4 regions of the Comamonas sp. C24C genome follow, and region 3 is predicted to be linked to each of the others. Evidence: riboswitches for the same ligand, from Rfam matches in the RefSeq annotation. Region 3 holds a riboswitch; each other region holds the start of a gene.

Region 1 (5,661 bases), on a different contig from region 3:
GACCACGCATGGCCTCGGGCACGCCGGCTGCAGCCTTGCTCAGGTCGGCTTCGATTCCGGCCCAGACGCGGTCTGCGCCCTGGGCTGGCGGCAAGGCCAGCAACTGGCCCATCTTCTGCATCACGGTGCGCGCTTCCTCGTGGGTGCGCGGCTCCAGCGCCACCACCTTGAGGCCCAGCGCCTCCATGCGCGCAATGGCCCGTGACGCCATGGAAACCAGCACCAGATCGGGCTTGAGCGCCACAATGCTCTCGATATTCGGATCCAGCCCCCCGCCCACCACGGGCAAGGTCTTCACATGGACAGGCCAGTTGGAATAGCGATCCACCCCCACCAGACGCTCGCAGCCGCCCAGCGCGCACAGGCTCTCGGTCAGCGAAGGCAGCAGGCTGACGATGCGCTGCGGTGGCTTGGCCAACTGAACTTGAATGCCGCGTGCATCAGAAATCTGCACGGGTTGAGCCACTGCAGGCAGGACGCTGACAAGCAGCAAGCCTGCCGCGACACAGGCCGCCAGGCGTTGGATGATCGCTTTCATGCCTGCGGCCCTTTCAGCGCCAGCGGCAAGCCGGCGCACATCAGCGTGACGCTTTCGCAATGCGCAGCCGCCTGCTGATTGAGCAAGCCCAGTGCATCGACAAAGGCGCGCACTTCGCGCCCCATGGGAATCACACCCAGACCGATTTCGTTGCCAACCAGAATGACGGGGCCGGCCGCGGCATCAAGCGCTTTCAAAAAGAGAGCTAGCTGCGCTTGCCAGTCATGGGATTTAGGCTGATTTGATTCCAAATTTTCAGCCTGTACGGGCATCAGCCAGTTCGTAAGCCACAAGGTCAGGCAATCAATCACCAGCAGGCGCTGCGGGCTGCTGTGCCGGGCCAGCACCTGGGCCAGCTCGCGCGGCTCCTCAATGGTCTGCATGCCGGGCACGCGCTCGGCGCGATCACGCTGGTGGCGCGCAATGCGCTCGCTCATTTCCGCGTCCCAGGCCTGACCGGTGGCCACCAGCACAGCCTGATGCCCGGCGTCTGCCTGCAGCCACTGGCGCGCCAGCAACTCTGCGCGACGGGATTTGCCGCTTTTCTGCCCGCCCAGTATGAGCTGGGTACGCGGCATGACGAAGGAGACTGTGCTTGCAGGGCTCATGGTGGTGATGGACAAAAGGCTCAGCCTTCGATTGTTGCGCCAAAAAGCGCCGCCACCGCCGACGGGCAGGACGGAAACCAGGCATGAAAGTAACTGGCCTGCACACTGCCATACTGATAAAGCGCCTCGCCACGATCGGCCTGTACGGCCGCGCCGGGGCGACTGCTGCGCGTGAGCACCGGCATGGCCGTCTCCAGCCTTGTGTAGTGAAAGGTATGGCCGCGCAGCAGGCCCGCATCGAGTGCCAGCTGTTGCATGCCCAGACCGCCAAGCCGACTCTGCATTACAACCTGACCGGGCAGCAGCCCCCACATGGGCTGGGTGCTACCGTCCAGGGCGGTCACGCCATCGCACAGCGCCAGCATGCCGCCGCACTCGGCCCAGACCGGCTTGCCCTGTGCCATATGCTGGGCAATACCGTCGCGTAACTGCCGGTTCTCATGCAAGGCCCGGGCATGCAGCTCTGGGTAGCCGCCGGGCAGCCAGATCGCATCGCAGTGCGGCAACGCATCCCCAGCCAGCGGCGAGAAAAAGCACAGCTCGGCCCCCATGGCGCGCAAACAGTCCAGATTGGCGGGATAGATGAAGGAAAACGCCGCATCGCGCGCAATGGCAATGCGACGGCCGCTCAGCCAGGGTTCCACCCGAGCTTGATCGGCTGACATGTCCGGCGCAGCAAAGTCGACGCACCAGTCCTGCCAGCTGGGTTGGTCGTCGTCCGAGCTCCAGGCCCTCTGCCCCAGCGGCGTCTGGGCAAGGGCATCGGCTGCGGCATCCAGACGCTGCAGGGCATCGCCGAGCTCGTGGGCCGCGATCAGGCCCAGGTGTCGCTCCGGCAGCAGCGCCGCAGACCTGGCCTTGACCGCCACATCGCCCAGTTGCACTCCGGGCATGGCCCCGAGCCACAGTGACTGGTCGCGCAGGCCTTGCCAGAGCAGATCCGCATGATGCGCCGTGGCCACCCGGTTGGCCAGCATGCCGGCCCAGCGCAGGCCGGCCTGGTAATGCTGCAAGCCGTAGGCCAGCGCCCCGAAAGTGCCCGCCATGGCCGAGGCATCGACCACGGCCAGCACGGGCAGCCCCAGCAACTGCGCCAGATCGCCCGCGCTGAAGTTGCCGTCGAACAGGCCCATCACGCCTTCGACAAGAATCAGGTCAGCCTCCTGGGCCGCCTCATGCAGGCGTTGGCGCACATCCGCCTCGCCCGTCATCCACAAATCCACCGAATGCACGGGCGAACCACTGGCCAGCTCATGCCAGTAGGGGTCCAGAAAATCCGGCCCGCACTTGAATACGCGCACCTTGCGTCCCTGACGCGCATGCAGCCGTGCCAAGGCCGCCGTCACGGTGGTCTTGCCCTGGCCAGAGGCCGGAGCACTGATCAACAGCGCGGGGCAGCGGTTGGTTTTTTCCGGCATTGCGATGGATGTCATGGCGACCCTGTTCAGTTAGCTTCCCACTTCACACCGATATAGCCGCTGCGGCCTTCGGTGGCATAGGTACGGGCCAGTTCATAGCGCTTGTCAGCCAGATTGTTGATGCGTGCCACCAGGCTCCATTCACGTGTCAGCTGCTTTTGTGCACTCAGATTCCAGAGCGTGTAGCCGCCCAGCACTGTCTTGTTGGCAGCATCGTCAAAGCGCTTTCCGGCGGCCTGCATTTCGACGCCCAGCCTCCAGCCAGCCAGTGTGGTGTCAGCAGACAGATTGGCGTAACGCTTGGAGCGGCGAGCCAGTTGCAGATCCTTATCGGTATCTCGCGGATCCTGGAAGTCCACCGAACCTTGCAGATTCACCATACCCAAGCGGGTGGTGGCGGCCAGGGTGATGCCTTCGTAACGGGCCTTGGCCACGTTGGCATAGCAGCCGCCGTAAAGGCCGGTATTGCCCGCACAGGTGCCCGTCCCACCCACATAGTTGATGAGATTGGATACATTGTTGCGATAAAGCGTGGCCGAGAAGCTGTCGCTGCCCTGGCCCCATTTCAGGCCCAGTTCCACATTGCGGCCTTTTTCAGGCGACAGGCTGGCATCGCCGTATTGGCTGAAGCGCTGATAGAGCGTAGGTGCGCGAAAGGCAGTGCCGGCCGATGCGGTTGCGCGCCAGTTGGGCATGAACTCATATGCATACGCAGCGCTGCCCGTGGTGTGGCCGCCGAACTCGCTGTCGCGGTCATGACGGGCGTTGAGCTGCAGCGTGTGCTTTCCCGCGTGCAATCCGTAGCCCAGTGCCAGCGCGTTCTGGGAGCGATTGCGGCTGCCGATATCCAGGCCGTTGTTGACCAGCTTGTCCTCGCGGCGCTCCAGCGCGGCCGTCACGGTCTGCGCTCCCAGCCGCCACTCATTCTGGAACAGATAGCTGTGCAGACGCGTGTCGGTTTCATAGACACTGGGCTTGGTCTGGTAGAAATCGCGTGACTGCGTGTACTGAAGGCGCGTGCTGTAGATATCGCTCCACTTGGCCAGCCAGTTCAGGCCTACCGCATTCATCTTGTAGATGCTGCGGTCGTCGGCCATAGGGCTGGTCTTGGAGACAGTGGCGTCATAGCCTGCGTTCATATAGCTGGTCAGAGCTGTGGCCTCAACACGTTGATTGCTGCTGATCTGGTAGCCCACACGGCCGTTGAAGGCGTTGCTGCGATAGCCATCCGCATCGGGATTGAAGCCCGCAGAGGTCTTGGCATTGAAGCCGTTGCTGCTGGCATGCGAAACACCCAGGCTGTAATCCCAGCCCGCAACGCCGCCGCTGATGCCTGCCTGAGCCTTCACCGTGCCACGACTACCCCAACCCAGACCCACATAGGGCTTGGCTTGGCCCTCGCCCTTCTTGGTGAAGATCTGCACCACGCCGCCCACGGCGTCTGAGCCGTAGACAGCCGCCGCCGGGCCGCGCAACACTTCAATGCGGTCGATCGCTTCCAGCGGAATATCCTGCCAGGATGCACCGCCCGTGGACTGGGAGTCCACGCGCACTCCATCGACATAGACAGCGGTGAAACGCGTGTCAGCACCGCGCAGATAAACGCTGGTGGTCGAGCCAGCACCACCGTTGCGCACCATCTGCACACCCGGTAGACGCGAGAGCACATCGGCCACACCCACGGCACCCGCAGTTTCAATCGTTTCACGACCCACCACCGACATATCGGCCACCAGATCCGACAAAGGCTGTTCGATGCGATTGGCGGTAACCACGGTTTCTTTCATCTGCACCGCATCGGCCTGCGCAGCTGACTGAGCCTGTGCGGCAAACGCCATGGCCAACGCAGATGCCAGCAAGGTGGGACGGAGAACAAAAGAGGAGGAGGCGCGTGCGCGCGAAGCCACCTGCGCCAGGCGCAGGGACGAAGATTGCGGACTCATGGAAAGCACACTTGAATACGCCCATGCCAGCCTACCCGCCGACATTGAGCAAACATACCTGCACACAATGCAGGCAACCCATGTTGGCCGGTATCCGGGCTAGGCGAATCATCCTCTTGCCGGCCTTCCCAGCGCGCAGCGCCAGTGGCCATGGGGGAAAAGGCGGAATGCCGCAGCATTCCATTCGCCGACCGTTGCGGGGGCAGCGCAGGTTCGGAGAGCCAGTGCATCTGGCCAGCCCCTCCCTGCTTCCCGTTGAACTGAGACCACAGAAAAGCAGCCTCGAGCACCAACAGGCGTCCATTGTAATGAGCGCTACGCGGCGCAAATCCTTCATTCGAAGTAGCCTTGCGCGGTTCAGGTGACGATTTTTTACCTTAAACACGCGTTTGAGGCACACAGAACTTGCGCAGCACGCTACGATTTTGAGAGAAATATTGCAGTTTCCCGACTGCGGCAGTCAAGCAGGCCGTGCTCTGGCGCAAACTGCGAATTTGCCTGCACATTTATACTCACCCACGGACTGCAAGACCTACAATGGCAGAGTCTATGACCACCCAGCCCTCTCTTGATCTCATTGCCGAGCGCGTAGAGCGTCTGCTGGTGCGCCACGAGGAACTGCAGCGCACCAACACCCTGCTCACCGATCAGGTCATCGCTCTGACGCAAGAGCGCGATTTGCTGCGTCTGCGCCTGCAGGCCGCTCGTGCGCGCGTCGATGCATTGATCGAACGCCTGCCCGCCAACCAGGGAGAGTGACAGCCGTCACCCTCCATCACCAGACCCGCCACTGACGCCCATGAAGCAGATCGATGTGCAAATCATGCAGCAAAGCTATGTGCTGACCTGCCCCGATGGTCAAGAAGAACGTGTACAGGAAGCCGTTCGCCGCGTGGACGAAGCGATGACCCGCATCCGCGACAGCGGCAAGGTCCGCTCGCGCGAGCGCGTGGCAGTGCTGGCAGCCCTCAATATGGCGTTCGATGTGCTCGACCGCGATGCCCAGCAAGCCCACATGGCCAACGCCCAGGCTGAAATGCAGGCACTCGCTCAGGAGCAGAGCGCGGCCTCCGAAGTCAGTGCCGCCGCCCAGGCCGAATTGCAGCGTCAGCAGGAGCTGGCAGAGCAACTGGTGCTCAGGCTCGATCAGGCTC
Region 2 (5,661 bases), on a different contig from region 3:
ACCTGGGCGGCAGCGACCCTGCCATCTATCATGGCGACCACGGCAATCCTCAGTCTGCCAGGATTCGCTCCCTGGCCGAGGAGATCGGTCGCGTGGTACGCGCCCGCGTCATCAATCCCAAGTGGATTGCGGGCGCCATGCGCCACGGCTACAAGGGCGGCTTCGAGATGGCGGCCACGGTGGACTATCTATTCGGCTTCGATGCCACCACCGCGCTGGTCTCGGACCAGCATTACGCCATGGTCACCCAGGCTTATGTGGAAGATGAGAGCGTGCGCCAGTTTCTGCGCCAGCACAATCCACAGGCGCTGGGCGATATCGTCTCGCGCCTGCTGGAAGCCATAGACCGTGGCATGTGGGAGCAGCCCGGCGAGCATCGCCAGAGCCTGCTGGCCCAGATGCTGGAGCACGAAGAATTCATGGAAGGACAGGTTTCCCAATGAGCCCCAACCACGATCCGGTACCCGTATTCCCTCTCTCTGCCATACAGGGACAGCCCACCCTCGTGCTGGCTCTGCTGCTGGCCGCGATCGAGCCACAGTTGGGCGGCGTGCTCATCCGGGGCCCGCGCGGCACGGCAAAGTCCACGGCAGCACGTGCGCTGGCGGATCTGCTGGCACCTGCACCATTCGTCACCCTGCCGCTAGGTGCCTCCATCGAGCATGTGACCGGCAGCCTGGACCTGTCCAAAGCTCTGGCGGGCCATGAAGTGGCTTTTGCGCCGGGCCTGATCGCCAAGGCGCACGAAGGGGTTCTCTATGTCGATGAGATCAATCTGCTGCCCGATGCCATCGTCGATGTGCTGCTTGATGTGGCAGCCTCCGGCATCAATCGCATAGAGCGCGACGGGATCTCGCACAGCCATGCTGCACGCTTTGTGCTGGTCGGCACCATGAACCCCGAGGAAGGCATGCTGCGCCCGCAGTTGCTGGACCGCCTGGGCCTTTGTGTGCAGTTGGATAATGCCCAGGACCCGCAGCTGCGCAGCAGCATCGTCAAGGCCAGGCTGCGCTTTGACCTGGACCCCCAGGGCTTTGTGCAATCCCATGCGGCCCACCAGCAGGAGATCCGCCAACGGCTGGCGCAGGCCCGCAGCCGTTGCCGCAATGCCTCGGAACTGACCTGGAGCGATGCCGTCCACGAGGCCGTGGCCCTGCAGTGCATTGCCGCCCAGGTAGACGGACTGCGTGCCGACCTGGTCATGCTGCGCGCTGCACGCGCCCTGGCAGCCTGGCAAGGCAGTCACAGCATCACGCCAGCCCATGTGGCCGAAGTCGCGCCACTGGTACTGCTGCATCGCGCTGCGCAGCCAGACCCGGGCAGCGCCAGTCAGCCCCAGCAGACTCCCGCAGGCACGCCTGCGGCCGTGCCCGCTGCGCCATCCGGCACGGACCGCAAAGACCGCACGGAGCCTGATATCCAGGCGTCAGCATCCCCTTCAGCGGCCTCCCGCGAACCCGGCGCCACCGGCTCCTTGCCTCAAGACGCCGGCCCGGGCCTCGAACAGCCGCCTGCCGGCTGGGGTCAGGCTCAAACCGTGAGCAGTGTCGTCTTCGAGCCTCAACAGGCCGATGCCATGGCTCAGGCAGCCCTGGAGGCCCTGGCCGCAAAAAAAGCCCGGGCCTCCGGTCTGCTGCGCTGAGCGCCGGCCGGGGGCAAGTCGGCTCCGCCAACCAAGGTCTGGCCCTGGCCAGCCATGCCGTATCCAGCGCCCACAAGATGCCAGGGTCATCGATTGACTGGACTGGCACTCTGCGCCAGCGCCAGGGGCTGCCGCTGGCACCCGCCCATCTGCGCTGGCACCAGCCCGAGGGAGCGGTGCGCAGGCAACACCTGTTCCTGCTTGACTGCTCGGCCTCCATGGTGGAGAGCGGCGCATTCGCCCAGGCCAAGGGCCTGCTGCTGCAGTGGCTGCGCCGGGCCTATCTGCAGCGCGAATCCGTGGCCCTGCTGTGCTTCGGCGCAGGCCGGCTGCACTGGCTGCTGGAGCCCACGCGGGCGCCACGCTGGAATGCCGATCTGATCGAGCCGCTGCGCGGCGGTGGCGGCACGCCGCTGGCCCAGGCCCTGGAGTCAGGCTGGCAGATGGCGGCCAGATACTCCCGGCAACCATCCCGCCTGTGGCTGATCAGCGACTTCCGTAGCCCCGATGTGCTGCAACTGGAGCGCGGCCCCATACCTGCCCTGGCGCAGATTCTGGTGGACTGTGAAGCCGCTGCGGGCCAGAACAAGCGTCTGTTTGGTGGTGCCGAGAGGCTGGCAAAGGCCTGGCCGGATACTCTTCGACTGCCGCTGAAATTCAACTAAAAATCGCCTCTACCGCTTAGCAGGCAAGCGCTAGCAGCTATCCATTTTGATAACCATCCAACAGGGCATCACACTGCCCCTGTTCGCCCTATCGATACTCAGCGACCCCACAGGCGGCAGGAAAGCGGCCGCCAGGCCGATGAATTGGGCCGTATGCACCAGGTTATCGCGTAAGATCGCGCCACCACAGGTGCCTCAAGGCGTGCTCTGCGCGCGGAGGTGAAACGAGAAGCAGGTGAATGGAATCCCCATCAATCCTGCACTGCACCCGCAACGGTAATCAGATATATGGCGATGCACGCTCTGGCCCACGGCCATGGCCGCCACTGCGAAAGCGGGAAGGCGCATCGACATGCCACCCTCAGGTGAGCTCTGTAAGTCCGGAGACCGGCCTGATGTGTACAAGGCGCAGCGGGATTGCATGTGGCTTGTGATATGCCAACGCCTGCGTGCGGCTCATCACCTCTTCATTTCCCTCTGCACATTTTGTTTGTCTGGCCCGGGTATCGGCCAAACCGACCGTGGATGACCTATGTTGCATGGAATTTGCCAGTCAGATTTGTCCCAGCGGGCCGGCCGTGCCCTGGCCTCGTCGCCTGGAGCAACGCTTGTCCAGCCCTGAGACCATCCAGATTCGCGGCTGGTGTCCCAGCACCTGGAAGCCCATGCAGGCACAGGACGGCTGGATCGTTCGCGTGCGCCCTCGCTGCGCGTCTCTCAGCGCCGCTCAGTGGCTGGTACTGGCCGAGCTCGCGCGAACCCACGCCTCGGGCCAGATCGAGCTGACGCGCCTCGGCAACCTGCAATTGCGCGGCGTGCACGAATCGGCGCTGCCTGCCCTGCGCGCGGCGCTCGTTGCCTCCAGGCTGGCCCCTGCCGATGAACAGACAGATCTGGCGCCTGCCGTGCATTGCACGCCGTTCTATGCCAGAGGAGATCGCACCCATGCGCTGGCTCTGGCGCTTTCCGTGGCGACGGCGCGTGATCTGACTCCCCTGGCCCTGCAACAGCAGGACATTCCTGCCTTGCCCGGCAAATTCGACATGCTGGTCGACGATCCGCAGCGCCACCTCCAAAGCCTGAGCTCAGACCTTCAGCTATGGGCCTGCGCCGATGGACGCTATGGGCTTGCCCTGGGCCAGTCGGCAGACTGGTATGGTTTCGAGAGCGCACCGGCGGCCGTCCAGGCCGCCATACGGATTGCACTGTGGTTTGCCCGTGAGCGCAGCGCGCAGGCGGCAGGCCGATTGCGCGGCCTTGCAACGCCCATCGACCTTCAGGCCTGCGGACTCGCCAGGGCCAGTCATCACCTTGAGCCCCGCACTCAGGACAAGACCACGGCCAGGCCGTTGCGGCCCGGAGCGCTCAACCCTCACGGCCTGCTGCTGGGCGCCCCGCTGGGGCGCCTGGACGCATGGGCCATACAGAAGCTGGCGGCTCTCATGCCCGAACAGGCAGAGATCCGGGTCACGCCCTGGAAATCTTTGCTGCTGCCGAACAAGCACCTGGATTCACTGCCGGCCCGGCTCGATTCCTGGGACTGGATCAGCCAGTCCACGGATGTGCGCCTGCGGGTCTCGGCCTGCACTGGCGCCCCCAACTGCCCTCAGGCCCATATCCCGGCCCAGTCCATGGCCTTGCAGTTCGCCAGCTCGCAGGCGGCAGACCGGCACCTTCATATCAGCGGCTGCGCCAAGCTCTGTGCCCTGCCTGCCGATGCGACAAATCTGGTATTTGCCAGCCAGGACACAGCGGGCCAGATATGGCTGCACGCCAGCCCCGCCGAAGCACAACCATCGGTCCGGGCCTCCATTCCCTATCGGCCTCTGGACCCAGATCCTCACGATATACAGCAACAGCTCAATGACCTACAACTATGAAAAGTGCGGTGAAGAGATTTACCGGCAATCGTTCAGCATCATCCGCCGCGAGGCCGATCTCAAGCGCTTCAATCCCGTGGAAGAGCGGGTTGCCTGCCGCATGATTCACGCAGCCGGCATGGTGGAGCTGGCCTCGCATATCCATTTTTCCCCGACCTTTGCCGAAGCCGCAGAAGCCGCGCTGCAGCGCGGAGCACCCGTGCTCTGCGATGCTCGTATGGTCAGCGAGGGCATCACGCGCAAGCGCCTGTCGGCCCAAAACCCCATCATCTGCACCCTGCAGGACCCACGCGTGCCAGCGCTGGCCGCCGACATGGGCAACACCCGCAGCGCCGCAGCACTGGAGCTGTGGCGCGAGCATCTGGACGGCGCCGTGGTCGCCATCGGCAATGCGCCGACGGCCCTGTTTCATCTGCTCCGTATGCTGCAGGACCCGGATTGCCCGCGCCCGGCCGCCATCGTCGGCTGCCCGGTCGGCTTTGTGGGAGCGGCGGAGTCCAAGGACGCTCTGCGCGAATGGGGACAGATTCCGTTTGCCATTGTGCAAGGGCGCCTCGGCGGCTCCGCCATCACGGTTGCCGCCATCAACGCGCTGGCAACCACGGTGGAGTAGGAAGAGTCACCATGAATCACGGAAAAATCTTCTGCGTGGGACTGGGTCCCGGCGATCCCGACATGATGAGCGTGAAGGCCGACCGCCTGCTGAGAAACGCCCGCCATGTGGCCTACTTTCGCAAGCGCGGTCACCCGGGCAAGGCACGGCAACTGGTCAACGGCCTGCTGCATGCCGAGGTCACGGAGTACCCGATGGAGTATCCGCTGACCACGGAGATTCCGCACGACGACCCGCGCTACATCGCCCAGCTGTCCTGTTTCTATCAGGACTGGCAGTCCAGGTTGACGGAGCTGACGCGCAGCGAGGATGTGATCGTGCTCTGCGAAGGCGATCCGTTCTTCTACGGCTCCTTCATGCACCTCTATGTGCGTCTGCGACAAGCGGAACAGGTCACGGTGGAGGTGCTGCCAGGCATCCCCGGCATGGTGGGCTGCTGGCATGCCACCGGCATTCCCATGACCTGGGGTGACGATGTGATGAGCGTGCTGCCCGCGACCTTGCCCGATACGCCGCTGCGCGAGCATATGGCGCGCTCTGACGCGCTGGTCATCATGAAGGTGGGACGGCATCTGGGACGCATCCGTGGGCTGCTGGACGAGCAAGGCAAGCTGGACCGTGCCTGGCTGGTCATCAACGGCACCATGAGCGATCAGCAGGTCATGCCGCTGCGCGATGCGCCCGAGCGCTGCCCTTACTTCGCCATCATCGTCGTGCACGGCCAGGGCCGCCGCCCGGCCAATGACATGTGATCGCGCTGACATGAGCAAGACCTCAATGCCTCCACAACTCCTGGTGCTGGGCCTGGGCCCGGGCGATGATGCCCTGCTGACGCAGCAGGTTCGCGACAGCATTGCCAGC
Region 3 (5,661 bases):
GAATTTGCAACCCGGTGCGGCCTGCGGCGTTCTCGAAGGCGCACAGCAGCAGCAAGCCGATACCGAGCGTCAACATCAGGAACAACAGCGAAGGCGGATACTTGGTGACGTTGAGCCAGGACATCAGTGTCTGCAGCGCATTCGCACCGGCCAGCCAGGGCGCATCTCCATAGACATTGAGCGTGCGCAGCAGCGCAAAGCCCAACAGGGAGGCGATGCCTGCCATCAGCAGACAGCGGCGGCGCTGCGCCGAATCACAGGCTTTACCAAACCACGGACCGATGCCGTAACCCAGAGCAATCACGCCGATCCAGGGCAGCAGAGGATAGGACGTGCGCAGCTGCACTCCGGCCAACTCCAGCCAGCCACGGTCATGCAGGATCGCCCAGGGTATATGCATCACGTGGCCCGCAGGAAAATGCAGACCATTGAGCAGGTTGTGCCCCGCAATCAGCACCAGCCCCAGCAGCAGCAAGGCCTTGCGTGGCAGCCATACCAGCACCGACAGGGCCAGCATGGACAGACCGATCGCCCAGATCACCTGCAGAAAGATCTTGGCGGGAGGAAATTGGAAGGTCCAGGCAAAGTTGACGACCGTCACCTCCAGCAGCACCAAGAACAGGCCGCGCCGCCACAAAAAGCCGGACGCGGTGCGCGCCTGAGCAGCACCGGCATGCCGGCTGGCATACAGATAGGCCCCCAGGCCCGTCAAAAACACGAATACCGGCGCACACAAATGGGCCAGCATGCGCGGGAAAAACAGGCCGGGCGGAGTGTCCGCCACCACCATGGGGTCGGGAATCTGCAAATGCAGATAAAAGGTTTCACGGACATGGTCGAGCAACATGAACAGCATGACGAGACCACGCAGCGCATCGATCGATTGCAGACGGCCAGCATTTGCTGGTGGAGAAGACAGAGAGGACAAGTTGCTTGCTTTATTGATATCGAATTATCAATATCATAACAATTCATACCCGGTGTCTGGCGCAGACATGCTCGATTTCACGCCCGCTTCCAATGCGCAGGTCGAGGACCCGGTCGACAGCCCGAGCCTTGGACAGCTCTCTCAAGCTTCACATGAGACGCTGCATATGAACGGTCTGCCATAGCGGATCTTCTTCACGCTCGATCACCGCAAAGCCCTGCCTTTGCCAAAACTCAAGAGCTCCCGGCAGGAATGGATGGGTGTGCAGATAAAGCACCTGCACCTGCTGGGCCAGAGCATGGCGCATCAGCACATCCAGCATCGCCTGCCCCACGCCTGAGCGCCGGAATTGCGGCGCGACAAACAGGCGCACGACCTCGACCACCTTCTGCGGTCCGAAATCCAGTTGCGCAAATCTGCCGTCATAGTCCCGGCAGGCAATCGTGGCCTGCACTCTTTGGTCAGCATCGAGAGCCGCCAGCATGCAGCCGCTACCCGATAGGTAGGTCTCTTCGAAATGGCGAAGATCCTCGGGAATTTCCAGTGAAGCGATGCGCCCGCCGAACATGGAAACACGTGCGCTTTGCAAAAAGCTGTGAACCTGATGCAATTCACGAACGCGCTGGATGGAAATGTCTTGCAAGCGGGGCATGGAGAGGCAACCCGAGCTCATTCGTCGTCTTGGCTTGGGACTGATTGCTACAAAATCAGCTACATTACCGCAACTTTGGTTTCGCAAGAACATGCGTGCGCAGCGACGAATGCATGAGGGAATCCAGTGGTCAGGCACCTTCGGGGCCGGCCCGTGAAATGGAACTGCCCCCGCAACTGTAGGCAATGAGCCAGCCATCACACAGCCACTGAACATCTGTTTGGGAAGGCGATGAGCCAGCGATGATTTGCCAGTCAGGAGACCTGCCAGAGCACCAACCATTCATTGCCGGCGGGGTGCCCGGGAAGTGAGCATTTCATCGCTCCGCTAACGTGCTGCCACTCAGGGCAAAGTTCAGGCGCGTGTCCTGCTATGTCTTCCAAGGTGCTTTTCGCCGCTTCTGGAAAGATATTCCGATGCTGCTTCGAAGCCTTGCCAGCACTGCCCTGCTCGCTACCGCATTTTCCGCTCATGCAACCGACTTTCCTGTGAAGCTGCAAAACTGCGGCTACACCCTCACTCTCGACAAGGCGCCCACCTCGGTGGTCACCATAGGTCAGGCCGGCACCGAAATGCTTTATGCCCTCGGCCTGGGCGACAAGGTTGTCGGAACAGCGCTCTGGTTCAACCCGGTACAGCCCCGCTTCAAGGCCGTCAACGACAAGGTGCCACGCCTGTCCGACAACATTCCCAGCTTCGAGTCGGTCCTCGGCAAGCGCCCCGCCTTGGTGGTTTCGCAATTTGAATGGATGGTGGGCAAGGATGGCGTGGTGGGCACGCGCGAGCAATTCCATGATCTGCGCATCGCCACCTATGCCATGCCAGCCGACTGCGAAGGCAAGAACAATCTCGTGGGATCGGACGGCACGCGTACTGCCAGCTACGACGTGAAAGCCCTGTACAAAAGCATTCGCCAGCTGGCCCAGGCCTTTGATGTCGAGGACCGCGGCGAAAGCCTGGTCAAAGAGCTGAGCAATCGCCAGACCCAGGCCGTGGCCAAGGTCAAATCCTCCGGGCTCCAGAACCTGTCTGCCGCACTGTGGTTCTCCAGCGCAGACCTGGCCGCCGACCCCTATATGGCCGGCAAGAACGGCGTGGCCGGCTACATGATGCAAGCTCTGGGCTTGCGCAACGTCATCACATCCGCAGAGGAGTGGCCGACCGTGGGCTGGGAGACGATTGCCAGGACCAATCCCTCGATTTTGATCGTTGCCCGCATGGACCGTCGCCGCTTTCCTGCAGACGACTATCAGAAAAAGCTGGACTTCCTCAAGAAGGATCCCGTCACCCAGCACATGGATGCCGTCAAGAACGGCCGCATCGTGATCGTGGACGCCGACGCCCTGCAAGGCTCCATCCGCCAGGTGGACGGCATGGAGCAGATTGCCAATGCGGTGCTGAAGATCGAAGGCCTCGCCAAATAAGCCAGGCATCAACGAAGTCCGCATGCCGGCGCACCTTGCCCGGCCGCTGAGCCATGAATACCTACACGCAGAGCCTTTCCAGACCGCTTCTACCGGCAGGCCGGCTGCTGCGCGCCGCCCTGCTTGGGGCCGCAACAGCGGCCTTGCTGCTGCTGGCCATCGTGTCCGGCATAGCGATTGGCGAGACCGATATCTCCGCGCGCATCGTGTACCAGGTGCTCGCAAATCAAATGCTGGGCACCAGCTACGTCATAGACCCCATCAATGCGGGCATTGTCTGGAATTACCGCCTGAGCAGAGCCCTGGTCGCAGCCAGCTGCGGGGCCGGGCTGGCCGTCTGCGGCGTTGTTCTGCAGTCCCTGCTGCGCAATGCCTTGGCCGAGCCCTACCTGCTGGGCATTTCAGCAGGTGCTTCCACGGGAGCCGTGCTGGTTTCGGTCGCCGGCCTGGGGGCGGGCTTGGTCTCGATGAGCACCGGGGCTTTCCTCGGAGCGGTTTGCGCATTTGCCCTGGTGGCCTTGCTGGCCCATGCCGCTGGCAATGGCGGCCTGCGTAATGGCGGGCAAATCGTGCTGGCCGGCATTGCGGGCTCGCAACTGTTCAATGCGCTGACATCGTTAATCATCACCAAGTCCGGCAGTGCCGAGCAGGCGCGCGGCATCATGTTCTGGCTGCTCGGCAATCTGAGTGGCGTGCGCTGGCCCGATACGGTTTTGACGGCAGCGGTGGCTATGGCAGGAGTGCTGGTGTGTCTGATGCATGCCCGCTCTCTGGATGCATTCACCTTCGGCAGCGAATCGGCCGCGGCACTGGGAGTGCCCGTGCGTCGCGTGCAGCTGACCCTGCTGCTGGCAGCTGCCTTGATGACAGCCGTCATGGTTTCCGTGGTCGGAGCGATTGGCTTCGTGGGCTTGGTGATTCCTCATGCGGCCCGTCTGCTGGTTGGCGTGCGCCATGGGCGCCTGATCCCGGCCAGCGCCTTGATCGGAGCCATCTTCCTGATTGCCGCCGATGTGGTTTCACGCACCCTGATCAAGGGACAGGTTCTGCCCATTGGCGTCATCACCGCCCTGGTCGGCGCGCCGGTGTTTGCCGGCATTTTGCTTAGAGGCAGAAGAGGTCATGCATGACGCCTGACACCCTCGCCAAGCCGGACATGGTCGCGCTTGAAGCATGTGATATCAGCTGGAAGACGCGTGGCACAGCCATTGTCCAGCAGGTCTGCCTGCAAGTGCAGCCGGGTGAAATGCTGGGACTCATAGGGCCTAACGGCTCGGGCAAATCCAGCCTGCTGCGACTGCTATCCGGTGTGCTCAAGCCCAGCTCGGGCGAGGTGCTGCTGGGGGGACAGGCACTGCGGCGTCTGCCAAGGCGCGCCGTGGCGCGCCGGCTGGCCTTGGTGGCGCAGGACGCCGACACCCTCGATGCCATCACCGTGGCCGAGGCCGTGGAGCTCGGGCGAACGCCCTGGCTGTCTGCGCTGGCTCCTTTGTCGGCCGCCGACCTGAGCATCGTCAAAGATGCGCTGCGCGATGTCGGCCTGCTTTCCAAGGCAGGCAGCCGCTGGAACACCTTGTCGGGCGGCGAGCGCCAGAGAGCACATATTGCACGGGCCCTGGCGCAACAGCCCCAGTTGATGCTGCTTGACGAACCCTGCAACCACCTCGATATCCACCAACAGCTGTCGCTGATGCAGCTGATCCGGGAGCTTCCCATCACCAAGGTGGTCGCGCTGCACGACCTCAACCAAGCCATGGCCTGCGACCGTCTGGCCGTAATGCATCAGGGCCGTCTGGTTCAGCTGGGCAAGCCCCTGGAGGTGCTGAATCCGGATTTGCTGCAGCAAGTCTTTCAGGTTCAGGTGCGCGCCTTGCTGGATCCGGAAGACGGAAGCCACGTGCTGCGCTTTCAAGCGACGGCCAGTCACTAAAACCGAAAGTTCCTCATGCCTGCTCCCAGCTCCATCCGTATTGCCGCCTTGCTTGCCTGCGGTTTGTCAGGGCACTTCGCCGCAGCAGAAACTGTCGAAATCAAGATGCTCAACCGAGGTCCTCACGGAGCCATGGTGTACGAGCCCGAATTCGTCAGGATCGCAGCAGGCGACAGCGTCAAGTTCCTCGCGACCAGCAGCGGGCACGATGCGGTATCCATCCCGGGGATGGCGCCGGCAGGCGCGACGCCCTTCAGAGGCAAGACCAATCAGGAAATCACGGTCACCATGACCGAGCCAGGTCTTTACGGCGTCAAGTGCCAGCCCCACTATGCAATGGGCATGGTGATGCTGATCCAGGTCGGCGACAGCCCCTTGTCCCAGCTATCCGTACCGGATGATGTGCCTGAACAGGCAAGGCAGCGCTTCCAGGACATCGCTGCACGCGCCCAGACCGCAGCTCGAACATCCAGAGAGCCACGCCATGGCCAATGAAATCCGGCGCATCGAGCCTGCAGCCGCCACTGAAAAGATCCATCCGATGAGAGCCCGTGTTTTTCGTCTTTCTGCACTGAGCGCCGTCATGCTATGCGCCAGTGGTGGCGCTGTTGCCGGAGCACAAGATGACGCCAAAGGCTTTGTCGAGGGCGCTGCACTCCATATGCAAAACCGCATGCTGCTGGAACAGCTTAACTACCAGAAAGCAAGCAGCTTTCGTGCGGCCAGC
Region 4 (5,661 bases), on a different contig from region 3:
CGGATATGCAGGCTGATGTCCTTGACAATGGAGGCGGCTGCCGTCTGCCAATGCAGGCGGCTGGCCTCCAGCAGGCAGCAAGCGCTGGGTGCGGAACTCACGGATTGCCCTTTTCCCGCACGCTCTTGCGGCACAGCATCCAGACAAAGAAGGGGCCGCCCAGCAGCGAGGTGATGACCCCCACGGGTACTTCGGCGGGGGCAAAGCTGATGCGCGAGAACACATCGACCCAGATCAGGAAAATGGCACCTGTGAGAGCGGCCACTGGCAGCACGCGCCGGTGCTCGGAGCCGACCAGCATGCGGGCGACATGGGGCACGATGAGGCCGACAAAACCGATCGGACCCGTCAGCGCCACCAGCACGCCCGTCACCATCGAGACCAGAACGAATAGCCAGCGCCTGGTGCGGGTGGTGTCCACTCCCAGCGTGGCGGCGGTCTCTTCGCCTGCCAGCAGTGCATTGAGTGAGCGAGCCTGTGTCAGCAGCAGGGCCACGCCAGCTGCCAGCAAGGCAGCCGGCAGGCCCAGCTCCTGCCAGCGGGTTCCGGCCAGGCTGCCCAGGGTCCAGGTGAGCACGGAGTTGGCCAGCTCGCGCTGATCGGCCGTCAGCACAATCAGGCTGGTGACGCCGCCCAGGCAGTAGGCAATGGCCACGCCGCCCAGAATGAGTCGCGATGCCTGCAATCGTCCATTGGCATGGGCCAGAAAGTACACGGCCACACAGGCCAGCAGCGCGCCGCTGAAAGCGCCCAGCGGCAAGGCCAGCTCGCCGGCGAATGCCAGTGCGCCGAAGGCCAGCACGCTTACGGCACCGACCGACGCACCGGAGGAAACGCCCAGCAGATAGGGGTCGGCCAGCGGATTGCGCACCATGGCCTGCATGGCCACGCCCACCAGCGCAAGGCCAGCGCCGGTCAGGGCTGCGAGCAATACGCGCGGCAGGCGCACGCGCCAGACAATCTGGTACTGGGCGCTGCTCCAGCTGCCCGAAGGCCAGTCCAGGCCCAGTCGCTGACCCAGCTCATAAGCCGTGATCTGCCAGGCTTGCCCGGGGGCGATCCGTACCGGCCCCAAGGTGATGGCCAGAGTCAGAGACAGCAGCAGCACTGCCGCCAACATGGCCAGCCATAGCTTCAGCTGATGGCGTTGCTGGACGAACATCTGTGTCAACGGCTGGGTCATGGCTGCAGCAGGGGGGGGTCCCAGGTGGGCATGGCGCCAGCGGGCCCGAAGCGCGAGGCGAAAGCCTGTGCAAGGTGTCTCATTGTCATTAGCCAGGGCAGACGGTCTGCATGCTGGTGACGAGATCGGGCGGAGGGCGGGACTCGCAGCCTGTTGCCGTCACGCTGCTCCCCGCAGACGCTCGTTGCACATGCCGACTGCCGGGACTGGGTCCGGGTGGTCAGCGCTCAACAGGCCGGTATCCGGGCTGGCAGATTGCGCGAGGCATGTCACTTCGCCTTCCCGGCGTTGCCGCGCACCTCGTCGAAGAGGCCACGTAGAACACCAGTGACAGACTCCTGCAAGCGCAAAAGCCATGAAGTGGTTTGATCTGCTTACCGTTGCGGGGGCAGCCAAGGCTTTGAACCTTGTTCCCGTTTAACCCGATGAAGCACCGGGCACCTGTCGCATGGAGAAAAAGCCTGCGGCACGGCCGTGCCGAGACTTGTTTCAGCAAAAAATTATATAGCAGCGCATCCAGACATCGTCTGGGAGATCAGGGCGATTCCTTTGGGGCAGCGAGGCACAGCTCAAGGTAGGCGTCGCGTTCAGCGAGGCTCTGGTGCAAGTTCAGGCACTGTGGCGACGCTGCCCGTGATCGATATCCGATGCCCAAACAGGCTGCAGCCGCCTGAAATGTCGGCGGCGGCTGTTTTTGAGTGGCTGCAGTCAAAACTGCGCTGACATTTGTGCACAAAATAGAGGCTGAGAAAGCCCCCGATTCTGAGGACATCATGAGCATCTGGTCCATCGACGCACAGACCGTCACCCACAGCATTCAGCTCGCTGTTGCGCCGGTTTTTTTTCTGACTGCCGTGGCCGGCATGATCGGCTCCGTAGCGGGGCGGCTGGCCCGCATCATTGATCGCGCCCGCAAGCTGGAGGAAAGCCTGCGCACCCTGGAGGATCACGATCTGATCGCCCGCCATCTCAAGGAGCTGCATTTTCTGCGCGAGCGCGGGCGGCTGGCCAACGTCTCCATTGCGCTGCTGACGCTGTGCGGCATGTGCATAGGGCTGACCATCGTGCTGCTGTTCGTGGGCCAGGCCTACGGCGTCAGCGGCCACGGCTATGCCGTGTTCAGTTTTTTGCTGGGAGTTCTGGCCTTTGTGCTGGCGCTGTGCTGCTTTCTCTGGGAGACCATCATGGCGACACGCATTCTGGACTTTCATATGCTCAGCCAGGCTAGGGCGGCCGTGCGCCATGTGGCGGAGTCCGAGCGCCGTCCCTGAGGGGTCTGCGAGACATGTTTTTCCTGCCTTTGATCCTGGTGCCCATCGTTTTCCTGATGGCACTTGCTCGCCTCTATCAGATTCCCGTGCAGCTGCGCTCGGGGCGGTTGCGGCTGGTCGAGCGTGGCAGGCCGGGCTTGCGCCTTGCTACCTTGCTGGCCTATGTCGGTCTGCTGACGGGTAGCGGGGCATTGCTCGCGGCCTTGGTGTATGCGAGCTTTTTCGCGCCACAGCGCTGGCCCGCCTATCTGCACCTGGCTCCTTATGTGGCGCTTTATCCCTTGCTGTATCTGGCTGCCGCATGGGTGTTCTATTACGGCCTGAAGAAGTCTGCTGCCGCCTGAGCTAGTCCTGCATGGGCTCCAGCCAGGCGGTCGCAGCATGGATGATGCAGTCGGTCAGACGCTGCAGGCTGGCCTGGGCATTGCGGGTGTGAGCCCAGTACATGGGAATGTGGAGATCTCTGCCCGGCAGCAGTTCCATCAAATCGCCACTGGCCAGCTGCGGGGTGATCAGCTGCGCCGGGTGCATGCCCCAGCCCATGCCCAGTTCCACGGCTCGGGTGTAGCCCTGATTGGAGGGCAGAAAGTGACGTGCATTGTTGCGCCGTCCGTCCAGTCCCAGACCATGGAGCCATTGGTCCTGCAGGCTGTCCTTGCGGCCGTAGTACATCATGGGCGCCTTGGCCAGCATCTGTGCCAGTTCCCGGTCCGACTCGGCTTGGGCCAGATGGCGCTGCACAAACTCCGGGCTGGCCACGGCGATATAGCGCATGCGGCCCAGCGGCCAGGTGTTGCAGCCAGCAATCGCCGAGCCCGTGGCGGTGACGGCGGCCATGACTTCACCTTCCTTGATGCGTTTGGCCGTGTGGTCCTGGTCGTCAATGCTGATGTCCAGCAACTCGTTGCCATCCTGCGTGAAAGCCGCCATGGCATCCATGAACCAGGTCGACAGGGAGTCGGCATTGACTGCCAGCTTCAGCGTGGGCAGGGCGGTCTGGCCTTCGGGGACCAGCTCGGGATTCTTGCGGCGCAAATCGTTTTCCAGCAGCGCCACCTGCTCCACATGCAGGCACAGGCGTCGTCCGGCCTCCGTGCCGCTGCAAGGCGTGCCTCGCAGCACCAGCACCTGTCCCACGCGCTCCTCGAGCAACTTGATGCGCTGGGAGATGGCGGAGGGGGTGACATGCAGCTTGCGCGCCGCACGCTCGAAGCTGCCCTCGCGCAATACCGCGGCAAGCGCTTCCAGTCCTGCGTAGTCAAACATTAGAAATTCTTCATTGGATTGAGTAAATGTAATTTTACTTAATTGCTCCGTGGAGCAAGAATCCGGGCCGGTTTGGAGGAGTCAGCGGCTCATGGATATGACAACTAATTTTTATTCCGCCTGGATTGCAGGCTTTACGGTGTGCGCTTCGCTCATTGTTTCCATCGGTGCCCAGAACCTGTATGTGCTGCGTCAGGCAGTGCAGGGCGAACATGTGAAGGCCTGCGTGGCTCTGTGTGTGCTCAGCGATGGGCTGCTGGTAGCGCTGGGGGTGGCCGGCATGGCGCAGATGCTGACCAGCTATCCGGCATTGGCCCAGTATCTGACGCTGGGCGGAGCTGCATTCTTGCTGGCCTATGGTCTTTTCGCCTTGCGGCGCATGTGGCTGGCTCCGGATGCAGCCATGGAAGCCGGCGAGCGCAGGGCGGCACCGCGCGGGATGATGAGCGTGCTGGCTGCGCTGGCGGCCATCACCTTGCTCAATCCCCATGTGTACCTGGATACGGTGTTGCTGATGGGCTCGATTGGTGCCCAGCAGGAAGGTGCGGGCCGCTGGTCCTACGTGGTGGGAGCTGCCTCGGCCAGCTGTCTCTGGTTTGTGCTGCTGGCGATGGCAGGGCGCCGTCTCAAGCACCTGTTTGCCAACCCCGGCGCCTGGCGCGTCATGGATGGCATCACCGGCGTGATGATGCTGGGTCTGGCCTGGTGGGTGGCGAGCAGCGCATTTGGAATGGACGTCTGAGTCTCAGGTCGAGCCAGCGCTTCGCACTACGGATTGCTGCGCAGGCGCTGGCTGCGGTTCAAGCCGCTGCAGCCTGCTCCCACAGACCCACGGCTTCGATGAGGTTCCAGCTATTGCATTCGATACGGTAGTGGCCTGTGGCTCCGGTTTTCTGGCTCTGGCCCTCGATCACCACAATGTGCTTGCCATGGCGCTGGGCTTGCGAGATCGGGCGGATCTTGTCGTAGTTGTGCTTCTCGGCAATGTCGCCGCGAAAGGCAATCGTCACCTGCTCGCGCCGGGGGAAGTAGTCCTTGGCATATTTGTCCAGCGTGCGATCGGCAACCAGCGTGGCCATATCGGGCGGGGTGGCGGAAGAAGTGTTCATCGTGTCTCCTCAAGAGTGGACTCTTGTTGTGTGCAGAACCTGAGCAGGTTTATGACGCAATTGTTGCATTTTGTTTCCGGTGGCGCCAGTGCCAATCTCCATGGCAGATGGCAGCCATCGTTCTGCACCAACTCGGGCCACAAGGCAGAACTGCCTCATGGCGCGGACAGCGGCAGCTGCAGACCTGTCTTGATGCGTTCCAGTGCGATCGAGGTGCTGTAGCGGCGAATGTTCTCGTCTCCTTCGAACAGGCGTTTGCAGATGGCCTGGTAATCATCCATGTCGGTTGCCGTGACGACCAGGATGTAGTCGGTTTCGCCCGTCACATAAAAGCATTGCTGCACGGCCGCTTCATCGGCGATTCTGGCCCTGAAGCCGCGCGACAGGTCCGGCCTGTCGTTGACCAGCTGCACGGTGATGATCGCGGTCAGCGTACGGCCCACCTTGACGGGCTCCAGCACGGCCACGTTGGCGGCAATCACCCCAGTTTCCTGCAATCGCTTGATGCGTCGCTGCACGGCCGGGGCCGAGAGGTTGATGTGCTCCGCAATCAGACGCTGTGGCATGAGGTTGTCACGCTGGAGCAGGGCAAGAATCGCGTGGTCAAAGGAGTCCAGATCGGCAGCAGGCATGGTGTGGGATGGGTTGAGAGCGAAACTTGCAGATTCAGGGCCGAAAACGAGCAAATTTCGCGGGTGACATGCAATATCGTACCCACCTATGTCAAAAAACAGCTGGAATCACTGGTGGCCCGTGTTGGCCGTATTGGGCTCGGTCACTGCACTCGGGCTGGGAACTTCGCTGGCCAAGCAGCTGTTTCCCCTGGTCGGTG

The links. A riboswitch is a leader RNA that binds a small molecule or an ion and turns the genes downstream of it on or off. The one in region 3 is predicted to bind cobalamin.
Region 1: another riboswitch for cobalamin. It lies ahead of ACLBXN_RS06055 (TonB-dependent receptor domain-containing protein); the one in region 3 lies ahead of ACLBXN_RS18090 (ABC transporter substrate-binding protein).
Region 2: another riboswitch for cobalamin. It lies ahead of ACLBXN_RS06465 (nitrite reductase); the one in region 3 lies ahead of ACLBXN_RS18090 (ABC transporter substrate-binding protein).
Region 4: another riboswitch for cobalamin. It lies ahead of ACLBXN_RS06510 (iron chelate uptake ABC transporter family permease subunit); the one in region 3 lies ahead of ACLBXN_RS18090 (ABC transporter substrate-binding protein).

What each region holds. Positions count from the first base shown of each region.
Region 1 is NZ_JBKFBC010000002.1:516,166-521,826, reverse strand. It holds gene ACLBXN_RS06070 (ABC transporter substrate-binding protein) at 1-538, opposite strand, end outside; gene ACLBXN_RS06065 (bifunctional adenosylcobinamide kinase/adenosylcobinamide-phosphate guanylyltransferase) at 535-1,116, opposite strand; gene ACLBXN_RS06060 (cobyrinate a,c-diamide synthase) at 1,167-2,579, opposite strand; gene ACLBXN_RS06055 (TonB-dependent receptor domain-containing protein) at 2,591-4,507, opposite strand; cobalamin riboswitch at 4,576-4,816, opposite strand; gene ACLBXN_RS06050 (hypothetical protein) at 5,057-5,266, shown strand; gene ACLBXN_RS06045 (cell division protein ZapA) at 5,307-5,661, shown strand, end outside.
Region 2 is NZ_JBKFBC010000002.1:607,070-612,730, reverse strand. It holds gene cobN (cobaltochelatase subunit CobN) at 1-443, shown strand, start outside; gene ACLBXN_RS06475 (ATP-binding protein) at 440-1,642, shown strand; gene ACLBXN_RS06470 (vWA domain-containing protein) at 1,720-2,307, shown strand; cobalamin riboswitch at 2,479-2,717, shown strand; gene ACLBXN_RS06465 (nitrite reductase) at 2,916-4,187, shown strand; gene ACLBXN_RS06460 (precorrin-8X methylmutase) at 4,171-4,800, shown strand; gene cobI (precorrin-2 C(20)-methyltransferase) at 4,812-5,552, shown strand; gene cobJ (precorrin-3B C(17)-methyltransferase) at 5,578-5,661, shown strand, end outside.
Region 3 is NZ_JBKFBC010000010.1:94,985-100,645, reverse strand. It holds gene ACLBXN_RS18100 (DUF1624 domain-containing protein) at 1-928, opposite strand, end outside; gene ACLBXN_RS18095 (GNAT family N-acetyltransferase) at 1,077-1,673, opposite strand; cobalamin riboswitch at 1,640-1,865, shown strand; gene ACLBXN_RS18090 (ABC transporter substrate-binding protein) at 2,069-3,004, shown strand; gene ACLBXN_RS18085 (FecCD family ABC transporter permease) at 3,058-4,134, shown strand; gene ACLBXN_RS18080 (ABC transporter ATP-binding protein) at 4,131-4,934, shown strand; gene ACLBXN_RS18075 (pseudoazurin) at 4,950-5,429, shown strand; gene ACLBXN_RS18070 (OprD family outer membrane porin) at 5,419-5,661, shown strand, end outside.
Region 4 is NZ_JBKFBC010000002.1:622,479-628,139, forward strand. It holds gene ACLBXN_RS06505 (ABC transporter ATP-binding protein) at 1-101, opposite strand, end outside; gene ACLBXN_RS06510 (iron chelate uptake ABC transporter family permease subunit) at 98-1,162, opposite strand; cobalamin riboswitch at 1,400-1,643, opposite strand; gene ACLBXN_RS06515 (DUF2721 domain-containing protein) at 1,957-2,454, shown strand; gene ACLBXN_RS06520 (hypothetical protein) at 2,469-2,798, shown strand; gene ACLBXN_RS06525 (HTH-type transcriptional regulator ArgP) at 2,800-3,720, opposite strand; gene ACLBXN_RS06530 (LysE/ArgO family amino acid transporter) at 3,812-4,462, shown strand; gene ACLBXN_RS06535 (hypothetical protein) at 4,521-4,829, opposite strand; gene ACLBXN_RS06540 (Lrp/AsnC family transcriptional regulator) at 4,985-5,461, opposite strand; gene ACLBXN_RS06545 (EamA family transporter) at 5,550-5,661, shown strand, end outside.